2 regions of the Turicibacter sanguinis genome follow, and region 2 is predicted to be linked to the other one. Evidence: a T-box and tRNA genes for the amino acid it is inferred to sense, from the RefSeq annotation. Region 2 holds a T-box; the other holds one or more tRNA genes.

Region 1 (7,331 bases), 1.3 Mb from region 2:
TCCTACTATTTCAATAACTAGATAATGTGGTGCACAAATAATACTTTGTCCTGTTTTACTTAAAGTTCCAAATAAAATACATTCATGATCTGGACAATCAGCTTCTTCAATATGAACACCTTTAGCATTAACAATTATCTTATTATAACCTAGCTCTGTTTCAATTTCATAAATATGTTCCTTACCATCAATAGGAACTCGTGCATATTCTGATCCTTTTAAAGAAATAACCACTTCTTGATCTACCTGGGGCTGTAAACTAAACATAGCGAATAGTCCACCACTAATAATTAAAACAGCAATTATAATATATACATCTAACCTTTTCATCCACTTACCCTCCAAGTCATTAATATCTGTAAAAAAATACTTATTCACATAACATTATAACAATTTTATTATTTACTTGTCATTCTAAAGAAGAGGAAAATATGTGTATTACTCTTTCAAAATAACCAGTTATAAATATATTGATATATAACAAATGTATAACTAAAAGGAATAATTTGTAAATGTTGTTTTTTTTTGATAAACTAGAACAATCACATATAAGGGAGTGAAAAAATGTTTAAAAAATTTATTTCTTACTATAGGAATCATTTAGGATTATTTATTCTAGATATGATAGCCGCGCTACTTATGGCAGGTATCGACTTAGTTTATCCTTATTTTACAGGGATATTTATGGATGATTATATTCCAAATGGAAAAATTCAATCTATGGTTATAGTAAGTCTTACTTTATTAATATTATTTATTATTCGTTTAATATGTTCACACATCGTCAACTATTGGGGGCATATTATGGGATGTAAAATGGAATTTGATATGAGACAAGATTTATTCAAAAAATTTCAATCCTTGAATTTCAGTTATTATGATGAAAATAAAACCGGTGTTATTATGTCCCGATTAGTAGGAGATTTAAGAGATATTACAGAGTTAGCACATCATGGACCAGAAGATATCTTTATATCTCTGATCATGATTATAGGAAGTTTTATTATATTATTTAATATTAATGCTGTATTTACCTTATCGATATTTCCTATCATCATTTTAATTATCATCTTCTCAATGTGGAGACGGAATGCAATGATGCAAGGATTTAGAGCTACACGAAAAACACAAGGAGAAATCAATGCACAAATTGAAAGTAGTATTGGGGGAATCCGTTTAACAAAATCATTTGCAAATGAAGATTACGAGTACAATAAATTTACTGAAAATAATTTAAACTATGCTAACTCATGGAAAAATGCACTATTCCAAATGTCAATCTTCTCAAGCGGAAATACCTTTTTAATAGATATTTTGAATCTCATATTATTAATTATGGGAGGAATCCTCGTTTATAATAATACATTAACATTTGGAGATTTTACTGCGTTTCTCCTATACATAAATTTCTTAATTAAACCAATTCAACGCTTAATTAATTTTATGCAACAATTCCAAACAGGATGGGCAGGATTTGAAAGATTCTACGAAATTATTCAATTAAAACCCAAAATTAAGTCAAAAGAAAATGCTATTTATTTAAATAATCCGAAGGGAAATATTATTTTTAACCATGTAAACTTTAAATATGAAGCAAATGAAGAACATGTGTTAACAGATTTTAATATTAATATTGAATCTGGTAAAAAAATAGCTTTAGTTGGAGAATCAGGTGTTGGGAAATCAACTATCTCTCTACTAATTCCAAGATTTTATGATGTAACATCTGGAGAAATATTAATAGATGATATTAATATAAAAGATTATGAATTAAGCTCTTTAAGAAAAAATATTGGACACGTTCAGCAAGAAGTATATATTTTCTATGGCAATATCCGTGATAATATTTTATATGGAAATCCACAGGCAACAGAGGAAGAAATAATTATAGCTGCCAAAAAAGCTCGTATTCATGACTTTATCATGTCACTAGAAAATGGATATGATACTATTGTTGGAGAACGTGGAGTAAAGCTTTCTGGCGGGCAAAAACAAAGGATCGCAATTGCACGAGTATTTCTTAAAAATCCTGCAATACTCATTTTAGATGAAGCGACATCAGCATTAGACAATATCACAGAGATGTTAATTCAAGAGGCATTGGAAGATTTAACAAAAGGTCGAACAAGCATTATAATAGCCCATCGTTTAAGCACTATAAAAGAAGCAGATGAAATCTTAGTCCTTTCAAAAAATGGAATCTCAGAAAGAGGAACACATGAAGAGCTATTAAATAAACAAGGATATTATGCTGAACTCTATAATACCCAATTCAAAAATTTATAAAAAAAGAGAGCGAATGCTCTCTTTTTTATCTATTAAAGTTTTCCTACTAAGTCTAAGCTTGGAGTTAAAGTTTCAGCTCCTGGTTGCCATTTAGCTGGACATACTTGATCTCCGTGCTCAGCAACGAATTGAGCTGCTTGTACTTTACGTACTAATTCTTCAGCATTACGTCCAATTCCTAAATCATGAATTTCATAAGCTTTAATTTGACCTTCTGGGTTAACGATGAATGTTCCACGTAAAGCTAAACCTTCTTCTTCAATCATAACACCAAATCCACGAGCTAAAGTTCCAGTTGGATCTGCTAACATTGGATATTTGATTTTTGCAATTGTTTCAGAAGCATCAGCCCATGCTTTATGAACGAAGTGAGTATCTGTAGATACAGAATATACTTCACATCCCATTTCTTGGAATTTAGAATAGTTATCTGCTAAATCTCCTAATTCAGTTGGACAAACGAAAGTGAAATCTGCTGGATAGAAGAAGAATACAGACCATTGTCCTTTAATTGTTTCGTTAGTTACTTCTTTGAATTCACCATTGTGATAAGCTTGAACTTTAAAATCTACTACTTGAGTATTGATTAATGACATTGTAATCCCTCCAAATTCATTATAGTAATAATTACTGATATTGTTATTATATATTAAGCAATTTAAAAAGTCAAATATAATGATTAAAATAATAATAATTTTTTAAAATCATATTTATATATCAGTCCAAGATATTAGGGGTTATCGTATCTGTATTAAGTTTCAGGATAATTTTATTTATTCCTGATTTTCAGTAATAAGAAATTTAGTTGATATAAAAAAGACATCATAACGATGTCTTTTCCTAATAACCTTATTATTCAAACTACTAGAAATAATAAACATAAAATATTTATCTAGAATCCATTGCTCATTCTCTCCACCACAATGTGTTTTCCATATATTAACATAGTTAGATTAACTCTCCTATCCTATTACAATGTTATTGATTAAAACCATATTGAAAGAATAAATTTTGATATTTTATTCATATTGTAATAGAAAATTTTTAAATATTAAAAATAAAGATTATTTAAAAGAGTTTAAATTAAATAGGCTCACTAGCTTTATATTTAAAGAAAGTATATCTTATCAATCCATATTCGTCTTAAAAGTCTCTCTTGTTGAAAAGAACTATTACATTTTTTATAAAATATAATATGGTATTACTTTGAAAACTCAAAAAAAATACCAGAGTCAAAATTATGCACCATCATAAAGTCTATCCTACACTCAACAGTTAATCCATTTATAGCTTTTATGAGTCTCAGGATTTCACTTAAAGTCATTCACTGTAAATAGATTATACTTTAACCGACAGCACTATTTAAAAAAGAATAAAAAAAGACTAGTTCTTAATAAAACTAGTCTTTTTTTATATGCTATAGTATTTAATTTTCTAAACAAAAAAAATGATAACCAATTATCATTTTAATCATTAATATGGTGCGGGTGACAGGAGTTGAACCTGCACACCAAAGGTACTAGAGCCTAAATCTAGCGCGTCTGCCAATTCCGCCACACCCGCATCTATAAATGGTGTCCTGCAGAGGACTCGAACCTCTGACCCTCTGATTAAAAGTCAGATGCTCTACCAACTGAGCTAGCAGGACTTTTATGGTGGAGGATGACGGGCTCGAACCGCCGACCCTCTGCTTGTAAGGCAGATGCTCTCCCAGCTGAGCTAATCCTCCAAATGGTGGCTTGGGACGGAATCGAACCGCCGACACAAGGATTTTCAGTCCTTTGCTCTACCGACTGAGCTACCAAGCCTATTCAAATGGCGGTCCAGACGGGAATCGAACCCGCGATCTCCTGCGTGACAGGCAGGCATGTTAACCGCTACACCACTGGACCTTTTTGGTTGCGGGGACAGGACTTGAACCTGCGACCTTCGGGTTATGAGCCCGACGAGCTACCAACTGCTCCACCCCGCGATGTTATTTAATTAATATGGCGGAGGAAGAGGGATTCGAACCCCCGCTACGCTCTCACGTACTGTCGGTTTTCAAGACCGATCCCTTCAGCCGGACTTGGGTATTCCTCCGTATAACTAAAACTAATTGGTGGACCCTGTAGGACTCGAACCTACGACCGATCGGTTATGAGCCGATAGCTCTAACCAACTGAGCTAAGGGTCCGGGTCTTACTATTAATTCTATCTGGTAGCGGAGGAGGGACTCGAACCCCCAACCTCACGGGTATGAACCGTACGCTCTAGCCAGTTGAGCTACTCCGCCATCATGATTATTCTATTTTTAAAATTGGTGGAGACTAGGGGGATCGAACCCCTGACCTCCTGCGTGCAAGGCAGGCGCTCTCCCAGCTGAGCTAAGTCCCCTGGGTATTTAATTAATGGTCGGGAAGACAGGATTCGAACCTGCGACCCCCTGGTCCCAAACCAGGTGCTCTACCAAGCTGAGCCACTTCCCGTTTTTATGGCGCGCCCAAGAGGAGTCGAACCCCTAACCTTTTGATCCGTAGTCAAACGCTCTATCCAATTGAGCTATGGGCGCTATTAAGTTGGTGCCTAGGGCCGGAATCGAACCGGCACGGGTGTCACCACCCGCAGGATTTTAAGTCCTGTGCGTCTACCAGTTCCGCCACCCAGGCATTTATTTATCCATAAATGTTTATTCTTTTTTTCAAAAAAATGGTGTCCTGCAGAGGACTCGAACCTCTGACCCTCTGATTAAAAGTCAGATGCTCTACCAACTGAGCTAGCAGGACTTTTAATGGCTGGGCTAGCTGGATTCGAACCAGCGCATGACGGAGTCAAAGTCCGTTGCCTTACCGCTTGGCTATAGCCCATTTTCAAAGTGGTGGTGGGGGACGGATTCGAACCGCCGAACTCGGAGAGAGCGGATTTACAGTCCGCCGCGTTTAGCCACTTCGCTACCCCACCAGATGGTGCCGAAAGCAGGACTTGAACCCGCAACCTACTGATTACAAGTCAGTTGCTCTACCAATTGAGCTATTTCGGCATCTTTTTTATTTAATTATGGTGGAGGATGACGGGCTCGAACCGCCGACCCTCTGCTTGTAAGGCAGATGCTCTCCCAGCTGAGCTAATCCTCCATGCAGATATTTCTATCTAATTTTAAATGGTGACCCGTACGGGATTCGAACCCGTGTATGCATGCGTGAAAGGCATGTGTGTTAAACCGCTTCACCAACGGGCCATTATTATAATGGCGCCCCAACTAGGACTCGAACCTAGGACCCCTTGATTAACAGTCAAGTGCTCTAACCAACTGAGCTATTGAGGCTGGTTTATGGTGGCCCAGCAACGTCCTACTCTCGCACTTGCGTACTACCCTCGGCGCTAAGGAGCTTAACTTCTGTGTTCGGTATGGGAACAGGTGTGCCCTCCTTGCCATCGTCACTAGACCTTTTGGAGATTCTTTCGTTAATCTTCCAAAACTAGATATCTTCTTCAGTTTCTTTGGTTAAGTCCTCGATCGATTAGTATCAGTCCGCTCCATGTGTCACCACACTTCCACTTCTGACCTATCTACCTTGTCGTCTTCAAGGGATCTTACTTCTTTCGAATGGGAAATCTCATCTTGAGGGGGGCTTCACGCTTAGATGCTTTCAGCGTTTATCCCGTCCACACGTAGCTACCCAGCTATGCTCCTGGCAGAACAACTGGTACACCAGCGGTGTGTCCATCCCGGTCCTCTCGTACTAAGGACAGCTCCTCTCAAATTTCCTACGCCCACGACGGATAGGGACCGAACTGTCTCACGACGTTCTGAACCCAGCTCGCGTACCGCTTTAATGGGCGAACAGCCCAACCCTTGGGACCGACTACAGCCCCAGGATGCGATGAGCCGACATCGAGGTGCCAAACCTCCCCGTCGATGTGAACTCTTGGGGGAGATCAGCCTGTTATCCCCGGGGTAGCTTTTATCCGTTGAGCGACGGCCCTTCCATTCGGTACCGCCGGATCACTAAGCCCGACTTTCGTCCCTGCTCGACTTGTAGGTCTCGCAGTCAAGCTCCCTTCTGCCTTTACACTCTTCGAATGATTTCCAACCATTCTGAGGGAACCTTTGGGCGCCTCCGTTACTCTTTGGGAGGCGACCGCCCCAGTCAAACTGCCCACCTGACACTGTTCCCTGACCAGATCATGGCCACGGGTTAGAACCCCAGTAACACAAGGGTAGTATCCCAACAGCGACTCCACCAAGACTGGCGTCCTGGCTTCTTCGTCTCCTACCTATCCTGTACATGTGTCACCAGTGCTCAATATCAAGCTACAGTAAAGCTCCACGGGGTCTTTCCGTCCTGTCGCGGGTAACCTGCATCTTCACAGGTACTATGATTTCACCGAGTCTCTTGTTGAGACAGCGCCCAGATCGTTACGCCTTTCGTGCGGGTCGGAACTTACCCGACAAGGAATTTCGCTACCTTAGGACCGTTATAGTTACGGCCGCCGTTTACTGGGGCTTCAATTCAAAGCTTCGCTTGCGCTAACCTCTCCTCTTAACCTTCCAGCACCGGGCAGGCGTCAGCCCCTATACATCACCTTGCGGTTTAGCAGAGACCTGTGTTTTTGATAAACAGTCGCCTGGGCCTATTCACTGCGGCTTGCTTTCACAAGCACCCCTTCTCCCGAAGTTACGGGGTCATTTTGCCGAGTTCCTTAACAAGAGTTCTCTCGCTCATCTTAGGATTCTCTCCTCGCCTACCTGTGTCGGTTATCGGTACGGGCACTTACTAAATTAACCCTAGAAGCTTTTCTTGGAAGCGTGACATCAGTTGACTTCGCCATACGGCTTCGGCATCACAGCTCAATGTTATGCCATGCGGATTTGCCTACATGACCACCTCACTGCTTACACGTGAATCCATTAACACGCTCAACTTAGCCTTCTCCGTCACTCCATCAGTTTAATAAGTGGTACAGGAATATCAACCTGTTGTCCATCGGCTACGCCTTTCGGCCTCACCTTAGGTCCCGACTTACCCAGGGCGGACGAGCCTTCCCCTGGAAACCTTAGGCTT
Region 2 (7,331 bases):
AAACATATGTTTTTGAATTATCATTAGATGCTTTATACGGATTAGAAACATCAAAACCTGGATATGAAATCATCGCTAAACATCCAGGGATGACTCGTGATATTGCCTTAGTGGTAAATCGTGAAGTGTTAGCTGACGACCTAGTTCAAACGATTAAAAAGGCTGCTAATAAATTATTACAAACAGTTGAAGTGTTCGATATTTATGAAGGTAAGGGAGTAGAAGAAGGTAAGAAATCTGTTGCGATTTCACTTTACTACTTAGATCGTGAAAAAACATTAACAGACGAAGATTTACAACCAACACATCAAAAAGTATTAGATGCTTTAACAGCAGAACATGATGCTGTGTTACGCGGATAATTATCAAAACCTAAAAAGGAACAAGTTTCGACTTGTTTCTTTTTATTTTGATGAGAATATTAGTGAAAAGTTTTCAAAAAACAGAAAAGTTGGTTATAATAGAAATAGTAATGACAGATGAGGTGAAAACATGACAAATCAAAATCTAAAACAGCTTAGAGATCGTATAGATGAAATTAATTTACAAATGCTTGAGTTATTAAACGAACGTACTGCTATTGTAGAATTAGTAGGACGCGAAAAAGATAAACAAGGATTAAAAAAATATGATCCCATTCGTGAACATCAAATTTTAGAAAGTTTAAAAGCTAAAAATAATGGACCGATGACGGATGAAATGATGGTTCATATTTTTAAAGAAATCTTTAAGTTGAGTGTGAAGTTACAAGAAGATAATAGTCAAAAAGGATTATTAGTATCTCGAAAAAATAAAGCTCATGATACGGTGATTGATGTTCAAGGTGACTTGGTCGGAGGTGATGTTCAAACTCTGATTTTTGGTCCATGTAGCGTTGAATCAAAAGAACAAATGGAGCTCGTGGCTAAGAATTTAGCAGACAAAGGTTTAAAATACATCCGTGGAGGTGCATTTAAGCCACGTACATCGCCATATGATTTCCAAGGTTTAGGAGTCGAAGGGTTGAAAATTATGTCGGAAACAGCAAAAAAATATGGGTTACGCGTGGTTAGTGAAATCATGGATGCAAAAGATTTAGAAGAAGCTTTACCCTATTTAGATGTGGTTCAAATTGGAGCACGTAATATGCAAAACTTCTCGTTATTAAAGGCAGTTGGGCAAATCGATAAACCTGTGCTATTAAAACGAGGCTTAAGTGCAACGATTGAAGAGTTCATTAATGCTGCTGAATATATTACAATGCATGGAAATCCAAATGTTATGTTATGTGAACGTGGAATTCGTACTTACGAAAAAGCAACTCGTAATACATTAGATATTTCTGCAGTTCCAATTTTAAAACAAGAAACACATTTACCAGTATTTGTTGATATTACTCATTCAACAGGGCGTAAGGATATTTTATTACCGATTGCCAAAGCGGCACTTGCGGTAGGAGCAGATGGAATCATGGCAGAGGTTCATCCGAATCCATGCGTTGCTTTATCGGATGCTGCGCAACAAATGAGTTTGGAAGAATTTGATGATTTTTATAAAAATCTTTCAAAATAGAATATGAAAACCCATTCCTGCCTATAATAGAATAAGTTTTCAAAAAGCAAACGGTTTATTTATGAAAATTTTCATTATATTATTGCGAAATAGTTTTATTTTCGCTAAAATTGTCTATGTATCGAAATATAAAGGGCATGTTAACGCTTGCAAACGAAAAGTGTGTAAGGTAAAATGATAAATAGGTACAGGAAAAATTTACATTTAGGAGTGATGTTATGTCAAAAGTAACGATTTACGATGTGGCACGTGTTGCGGATGTTTCACTAGCAACAGTATCTCGCGTTTTAAATAACCCAGAAAAAGTAAAGCCAAAAACTCGTGAACGTGTTTTAGCTGCAATCAATGAATTAGGATACCGTCCAAATGCGATTGCACGTGGACTTGCAAGTCGTCGTTCAACAAACGTTGGATTAATTGTTCCAACATGTTCTCGTGCATCAGTATCAGAAATGATTGATGGAGTGGCTGATATCGCAGATAAATATCGTTATTCAGTGTTCTTAAATGTAACACATAATGAATTAGATATTGCAGCAAATGTTTGGCAGAACATGATTGCTTCTCAAGTAGACGGTGTTTTAATGATGGCCGATCGTTTAAGTGATGAGGAAATTACACGTTTAGCAAATGATACAGTGCCAACGGTTTTATTATCAGTTAAAGATTTAGATGAGCGTATCCCAGCCGTTTTAATTAATTATGAATTAGCGGCTTATGAAGCAACTAAAAAATTAATTGAGAATGGAAATAAAGATATTGCCTTTATTACGTCAAGTTCATATTATGCAATGAATGATTTAAAAGAACAAGGATATCGTCGTGCCTTAGCTGAAGCGGGACTTGAACCACGTATCTTAGGTTTATACAATAAATTTGAAAACTCATTAGAGTCATTCAAAGAATTCTTTGCCAATAACCAAGCACCTGATGCAGCCTTAGCTGTTCGTGACTCTGTTGCTGTTATGTTTATGAATGCAGCCATTGAACATGGAATTAGTGTGCCAGATGAGTTAGAAATTATCGGATTCCAAAATACAAAATATGCAATTATGTCACGTCCTCAATTAAGTACAATCAATATCCCAACATACGATATTGGGGCAGTTGCGATGCGTTTATTAACGAAGTTAATGAAAGAGGAAGAAGTAACAGAAACACAAATCACGTTACCTCACTCATTTGTATGGCGTAATACAACAAAATAAGGTTGACAATGCTCGACTGCTTTTGTTATAATCCAGTCAAAAGATAAATAATAATGCAATGAAAAGATCACAGTAGAAATCATTGAAATGCAGTATCAGAGACTTAGTGGACGGTGAGAACTAAGGCAATAATGAAATCGAATTACAATCTTGGAGCATGTTCAAATGAACCGGAAACAATCCGTTATCAAATCAAGTGGTTAAATCAAAACCTTTTTGATCTAACAAGTTGGGTGGTACCGCGACTATAATCGTCCCTTCATTCTACAATACGTAGAGTGGAGGGATTTTTAGTTGGACTAGTAATCTTCGATTACTTAGTCCAACTTATCCTGAGTGTTTGGAATATCTTGCGAAGATTAGATATTCCCACGAAGGGCTGTTAGTTGTCCTCAGCTAGTCGCGTTAGCGACTTAGCTGAACTATACACCGCCTCGGGCGTGTGTTATCCGTATATTCTAGGCGAGGTGTAGCTGAGCCCTACTACTAGGAATGAATCATTTTTAGGATAAGAGCTTAGTACAACTTGTCCTGAGGGTTTTCGATCCATTTATTTGATTGCTTGAAGCATTGTAAGGCTGCTGATTAAGTTATATCTTTCAAAATATTGTTGAAGAGGTGAATGAAATGAAAAATGAATTCTTAAAAGACCTACAATGGCGTGGGTTAATTAATGATTGTACGGATTTTGATGCTTTAGATGAGTTAGTTGAGAAAGGGAATATCACGTTATACTGTGGTTTTGACCCAACAGCAGATAGTTTACATATTGGACATTTATTAATGATTTTAATTTTAAAACGATTCCAATTAGCAGGGCATAAACCATTAGCTCTTGTAGGAGGAGCAACAGGATTAATCGGGGATCCATCAGGTCGTTCGGTTGAACGTCCAGATAGTAATTTAGAAACAGTTGAAAAATGGTCTAACAGTATTAAAGGACAATTATCTCAATTCTTAGATTTCAATGAGACTGAAGCAAATGGTGCTGAAATCGTAAATAATTATGATTGGACTTCAAATGTTAATATGCTTGATTTCTTACGTGATGTTGGGAAATACTTTAATGTTAACTATATTTTAGCGAAAGACCTTGTATGTTCACGTTTAGATAAAGGGATGACATTCACTGAATTCTCTTATACGATTTTACAAGGAATGGATTTCAAACATTTATATGAAACCAAAAAATGTGTGTTACAAATTGGTGGATCGGATCAATGGGGGAATATTACCTCTGGACTTGAGTTAATTCGTAAACAATTAGGACATGAAGAAAAAGCAGTTGGATTAACAATGCCATTAGTAACAAAAGCGGATGGAACAAAGTTCGGAAAAACAGCAGGTGGAGCTGTTTGGTTAGATCGTAAGAAAACATCTCCATATGAGTTATACCAATTCTTAATCAACACAGCTGACGAAGATGTTGTCAAATTCTTAAAATACTTCACATTCTTAACAAAAGAAGAAATTGAAGCAGTAGAAGCAGAATTTAAAGAAGCACCACATTTACGTCATGGACAAAAAGTATTAGCACGTGAAGTGGTAACTTTAGTTCATGGTGTTGAAGCTTACGAACAAGCCTTAAAAATTACAGAAGCCTTATTCAGTGGAAACCTTGCAGGATTAACTGCTGAAGAAATCGAAGTTGGATTCAAAGATGTTCCATCAGTTGAATTAGCTGAAGATCTTAACTTAGTGGATGCCTTAGTGTTTGCTAAAGCGGCTAGCTCAAAACGTGAATCACGTGAATTCATCAATAATAATTCAATCTTAATTAACGGAGAAAAAGTTAATAATTTAGAATTTATTGTATCAAAAGAAAATGCAATTGGTGGTAAGTTTACAGTCATCCGCCGTGGTAAGAAGAAATATTTCTTAATTAAACACGTTTAGTCAAAAAAAAGAAATCGTGAGAAAAGTTTAATTTTTTCACGATTTCTTTTTTTATGAATTAACTTACCTTTGATTGTTGAAAGGCTTTAGGAGAAATTCCGCATTGTTTTTTGAAGAGACGACTAAATTGACCCACATCTTGAATTCCAACAAGTAAGGCAACCTCGCCTACTTTATAGTTCATTCGTAAATAGAGCTTGGCGAGATTAATCTTACGAGTATTAATATATTCTTTTGGCGTTTTGTGGACATATTTATTGAAGAGATAATGTAAATTTCGATGGGACATATAAGAAGCATTAGCTAAATCTTGAATGGTAATGGGTTTATTTAAATTACTTTCGATAAACATGAGCAATTGATTAAATTCACTTGGATAGCGATTCGCATCGAGAGGATGGCTATTTTGACTGGAACATAATAAAGATAAACCCTCGAAGGCCATTGTTTTCATCATATTGTAAATGCCATAATTATTTAGCGTATTAGGCCCGATGTGGTTCATTAAAAAATCGATATAAGAAAACATGTGATCACAATGATGAACAACTATTTCATGCTGCTGAGTAAAAGAATGAAGAATTTTTTCTTCAATAGAGGGAAAATGAGTAGGTGAAATAGCATGAATGTAATCAAGGGTAATCACAAAAAAGATTAAATAAAGCTCAGATGAATAAGTTCCATTAATGGAAGCTTTGAGCCTAATCTCATGTTCAATAAGAGGGTTACAGATAAAAATATCGCCTTTATTTAAATTATAAAGTTTGTCACCATGAAGATATTCTCCTGTTCCTTCAATCACAAAACAAAGTTCGTAGTAATCGTGACGGTGTACCTTATTAGTTGGAGAGATCTGATCAAATTTACATAGACTATCTGGTTTAATGGTTATCACAAAGCGACCGAATTTTTCCTGAATTAAAATATCTGATACTAAATTAAAGATATAAAATTTATCAATTCCCATAATAGCTCCTTGCACAATAGGTCAAATTTTTATTCGTTCTGGATTATTTGATATTTACCATAGTTTATTATAATAAGATTATATTCGAGATAGCGCTTAATGAAAAGAGAGAGTGTTAGAGGGATTTATAATATTAAAAAAATGTATCTATCAAAGAGGCTAAGGAGCGAACTGATATGTCAAAAATAAAATTAACGAAAAAATGGGAAGTTTTATTAATTCATCATACACACACTGATATTGGATATACGCAAAGTCAAGAAGTGATTGAGTTTTATCATGTGAACTTTATTAAACAAGTCATTGAGATTTTAGAGGGATTAAGAGTTCAGGGAAAAGAGAAAGATTTTAAATGGGTATGTGAGGCCTTTTGGGGTGTTGAAACTTTTTTAAGAAGAGTTGATGAATCATGGAGAAAGCGTTTTGAAACATGTGTGAAAAATGGTGGAATTGAACTGACGGGAAGCTATTTAAATATGACAGAATTAATTGATGACCAGGTATTAAAGAATCAAATCAAAAAATCTGTTGATTATGGAAAGAGCATTGAAAAAGAGGTTAGATGTGCCATGACAGCCGATATTAACGGTTATTCTTGGGGATTTGTTGATGCACTAGCTGAGAATGGAATTGAAAATTTATTATCCTGTGTTCATACTCATCATGGAATGTATCCTTTATTTAGGAAGTTAATGCCTTTTTATTGGGAGTCCGAAAAGGGGAATAAAGTGTTAGTCTGGAATGGGGAGCATTATCACTTTGGGAATGAGTTTGGGATTGTAAAAACAGCAACAGGATCATATGTTCATAAGGATGAACTTCGAGATTCTTTTACGCAAGATAAATTAAAAGAATATGGGCATAAACGTATGTATCGATACCTTAAATCATTAGAGGATCAAGCTTATGAATATAACTTTGTTCCGATTACCGTTCATGGACTCCCAACGGATAATAGTTCAGCTAATCTTGAGGTATTGGAATTTGTACAGTGGTGGAATGAGAATTTTTCGCATGAAGTTATAATTAAGATGTCGACGCTTGAGGAATTATTTGATCGTGTCAGGGCGAGTGAGGTTGAAATCCAAACATATAGAGGGGATTGGCCAGATTGGTGGGCGTTTGGTGTAGGAAGTACACCAAACGCGGTAAAAGTCTATAAAGAAGCACAACGTTTATTACAAATGACAAAGATGATAGATGAAAATCTGTGTGACAACAAGTTAGTTAATGAATGTGAAGAAATGTTAATGTTGTATGCGGAACATACATGGGGACATTCTGCTTCGATTACAAATCCTTGGAATTCACTGGTTAACCTAATGGATTACAAAAAATCATCGTATGCTGCACGTGCGCATGAATTAGCGATTAGAAATTATTTAAATGTTCTGGAGGCAAGAGGGATGACGAGTTTAAAACCAAATCGAGAGCCAAAGTTTAAAGTGATAAATCCTCATTCGCGAACAGTCACCGAGTGTGTAAAATTATTTTTAGATTACTGGGAAACTTCAAATTTGATTAATGTCGTCGTTGATGATTTAGGAAATGAATATGCCACTCAAATTGAACGTCAGCCAAGAGGAGAGGCAATCCATTTTATTGCCACATTAGAAGCGAATGAAGAACGAACCTTTTGGGTGGAAAGACGAGAGCATCCAGTGCATTATATCAAAATTAAGAATGAATCAGCCTGTGTCCAAGGGTAT

Evidence for each region. A T-box is a leader RNA that pairs with one kind of tRNA and senses whether it is charged. The one in region 2 lies ahead of tyrS (tyrosine--tRNA ligase), so its partner is inferred to be a tRNA-Tyr.
Region 1: it has a tRNA-Tyr gene. The T-box ahead of tyrS (tyrosine--tRNA ligase) is inferred to sense a tRNA for this amino acid. The anticodon was not compared.

Annotation. Positions count from the first base shown of each region.
Region 1 is NZ_CP053187.1:674,252-681,582, forward strand. It holds gene HLK68_RS03270 (NusG domain II-containing protein) at 1-330, opposite strand, end outside; gene HLK68_RS03275 (ABC transporter ATP-binding protein) at 565-2,286, shown strand; gene ahpC (alkyl hydroperoxide reductase subunit C) at 2,319-2,882, opposite strand; tRNA gene HLK68_RS03285 (tRNA-Leu) at 3,766-3,849, opposite strand; tRNA gene HLK68_RS03290 (tRNA-Lys) at 3,859-3,934, opposite strand; tRNA gene HLK68_RS03295 (tRNA-Val) at 3,940-4,015, opposite strand; tRNA gene HLK68_RS03300 (tRNA-Phe) at 4,019-4,094, opposite strand; tRNA gene HLK68_RS03305 (tRNA-Asp) at 4,103-4,178, opposite strand; tRNA gene HLK68_RS03310 (tRNA-Met) at 4,183-4,258, opposite strand; tRNA gene HLK68_RS03315 (tRNA-Ser) at 4,276-4,368, opposite strand; tRNA gene HLK68_RS03320 (tRNA-Ile) at 4,386-4,462, opposite strand; tRNA gene HLK68_RS03325 (tRNA-Met) at 4,485-4,561, opposite strand; tRNA gene HLK68_RS03330 (tRNA-Ala) at 4,587-4,662, opposite strand; tRNA gene HLK68_RS03335 (tRNA-Pro) at 4,678-4,754, opposite strand; tRNA gene HLK68_RS03340 (tRNA-Arg) at 4,761-4,837, opposite strand; tRNA gene HLK68_RS03345 (tRNA-Leu) at 4,846-4,934, opposite strand; tRNA gene HLK68_RS03350 (tRNA-Lys) at 4,976-5,051, opposite strand; tRNA gene HLK68_RS03355 (tRNA-Gln) at 5,058-5,132, opposite strand; tRNA gene HLK68_RS03360 (tRNA-Tyr) at 5,142-5,226, opposite strand; tRNA gene HLK68_RS03365 (tRNA-Thr) at 5,230-5,305, opposite strand; tRNA gene HLK68_RS03370 (tRNA-Val) at 5,324-5,399, opposite strand; tRNA gene HLK68_RS03375 (tRNA-Glu) at 5,427-5,503, opposite strand; tRNA gene HLK68_RS03380 (tRNA-Asn) at 5,514-5,590, opposite strand; rRNA gene rrf (5S ribosomal RNA) at 5,603-5,711, opposite strand; rRNA gene HLK68_RS03390 (23S ribosomal RNA) at 5,767-7,331, opposite strand, start outside.
Region 2 is NZ_CP053187.1:2,001,370-2,008,700, forward strand. It holds gene pheT (phenylalanine--tRNA ligase subunit beta) at 1-362, shown strand, start outside; gene HLK68_RS09640 (bifunctional 3-deoxy-7-phosphoheptulonate synthase/chorismate mutase) at 493-1,551, shown strand; gene HLK68_RS09645 (substrate-binding domain-containing protein) at 1,770-2,759, shown strand; T-box leader at 2,809-3,021, shown strand; gene tyrS (tyrosine--tRNA ligase) at 3,387-4,655, shown strand; gene HLK68_RS09655 (AraC family transcriptional regulator) at 4,714-5,622, opposite strand; gene HLK68_RS09660 (glycoside hydrolase family 38 N-terminal domain-containing protein) at 5,799-7,331, shown strand, end outside.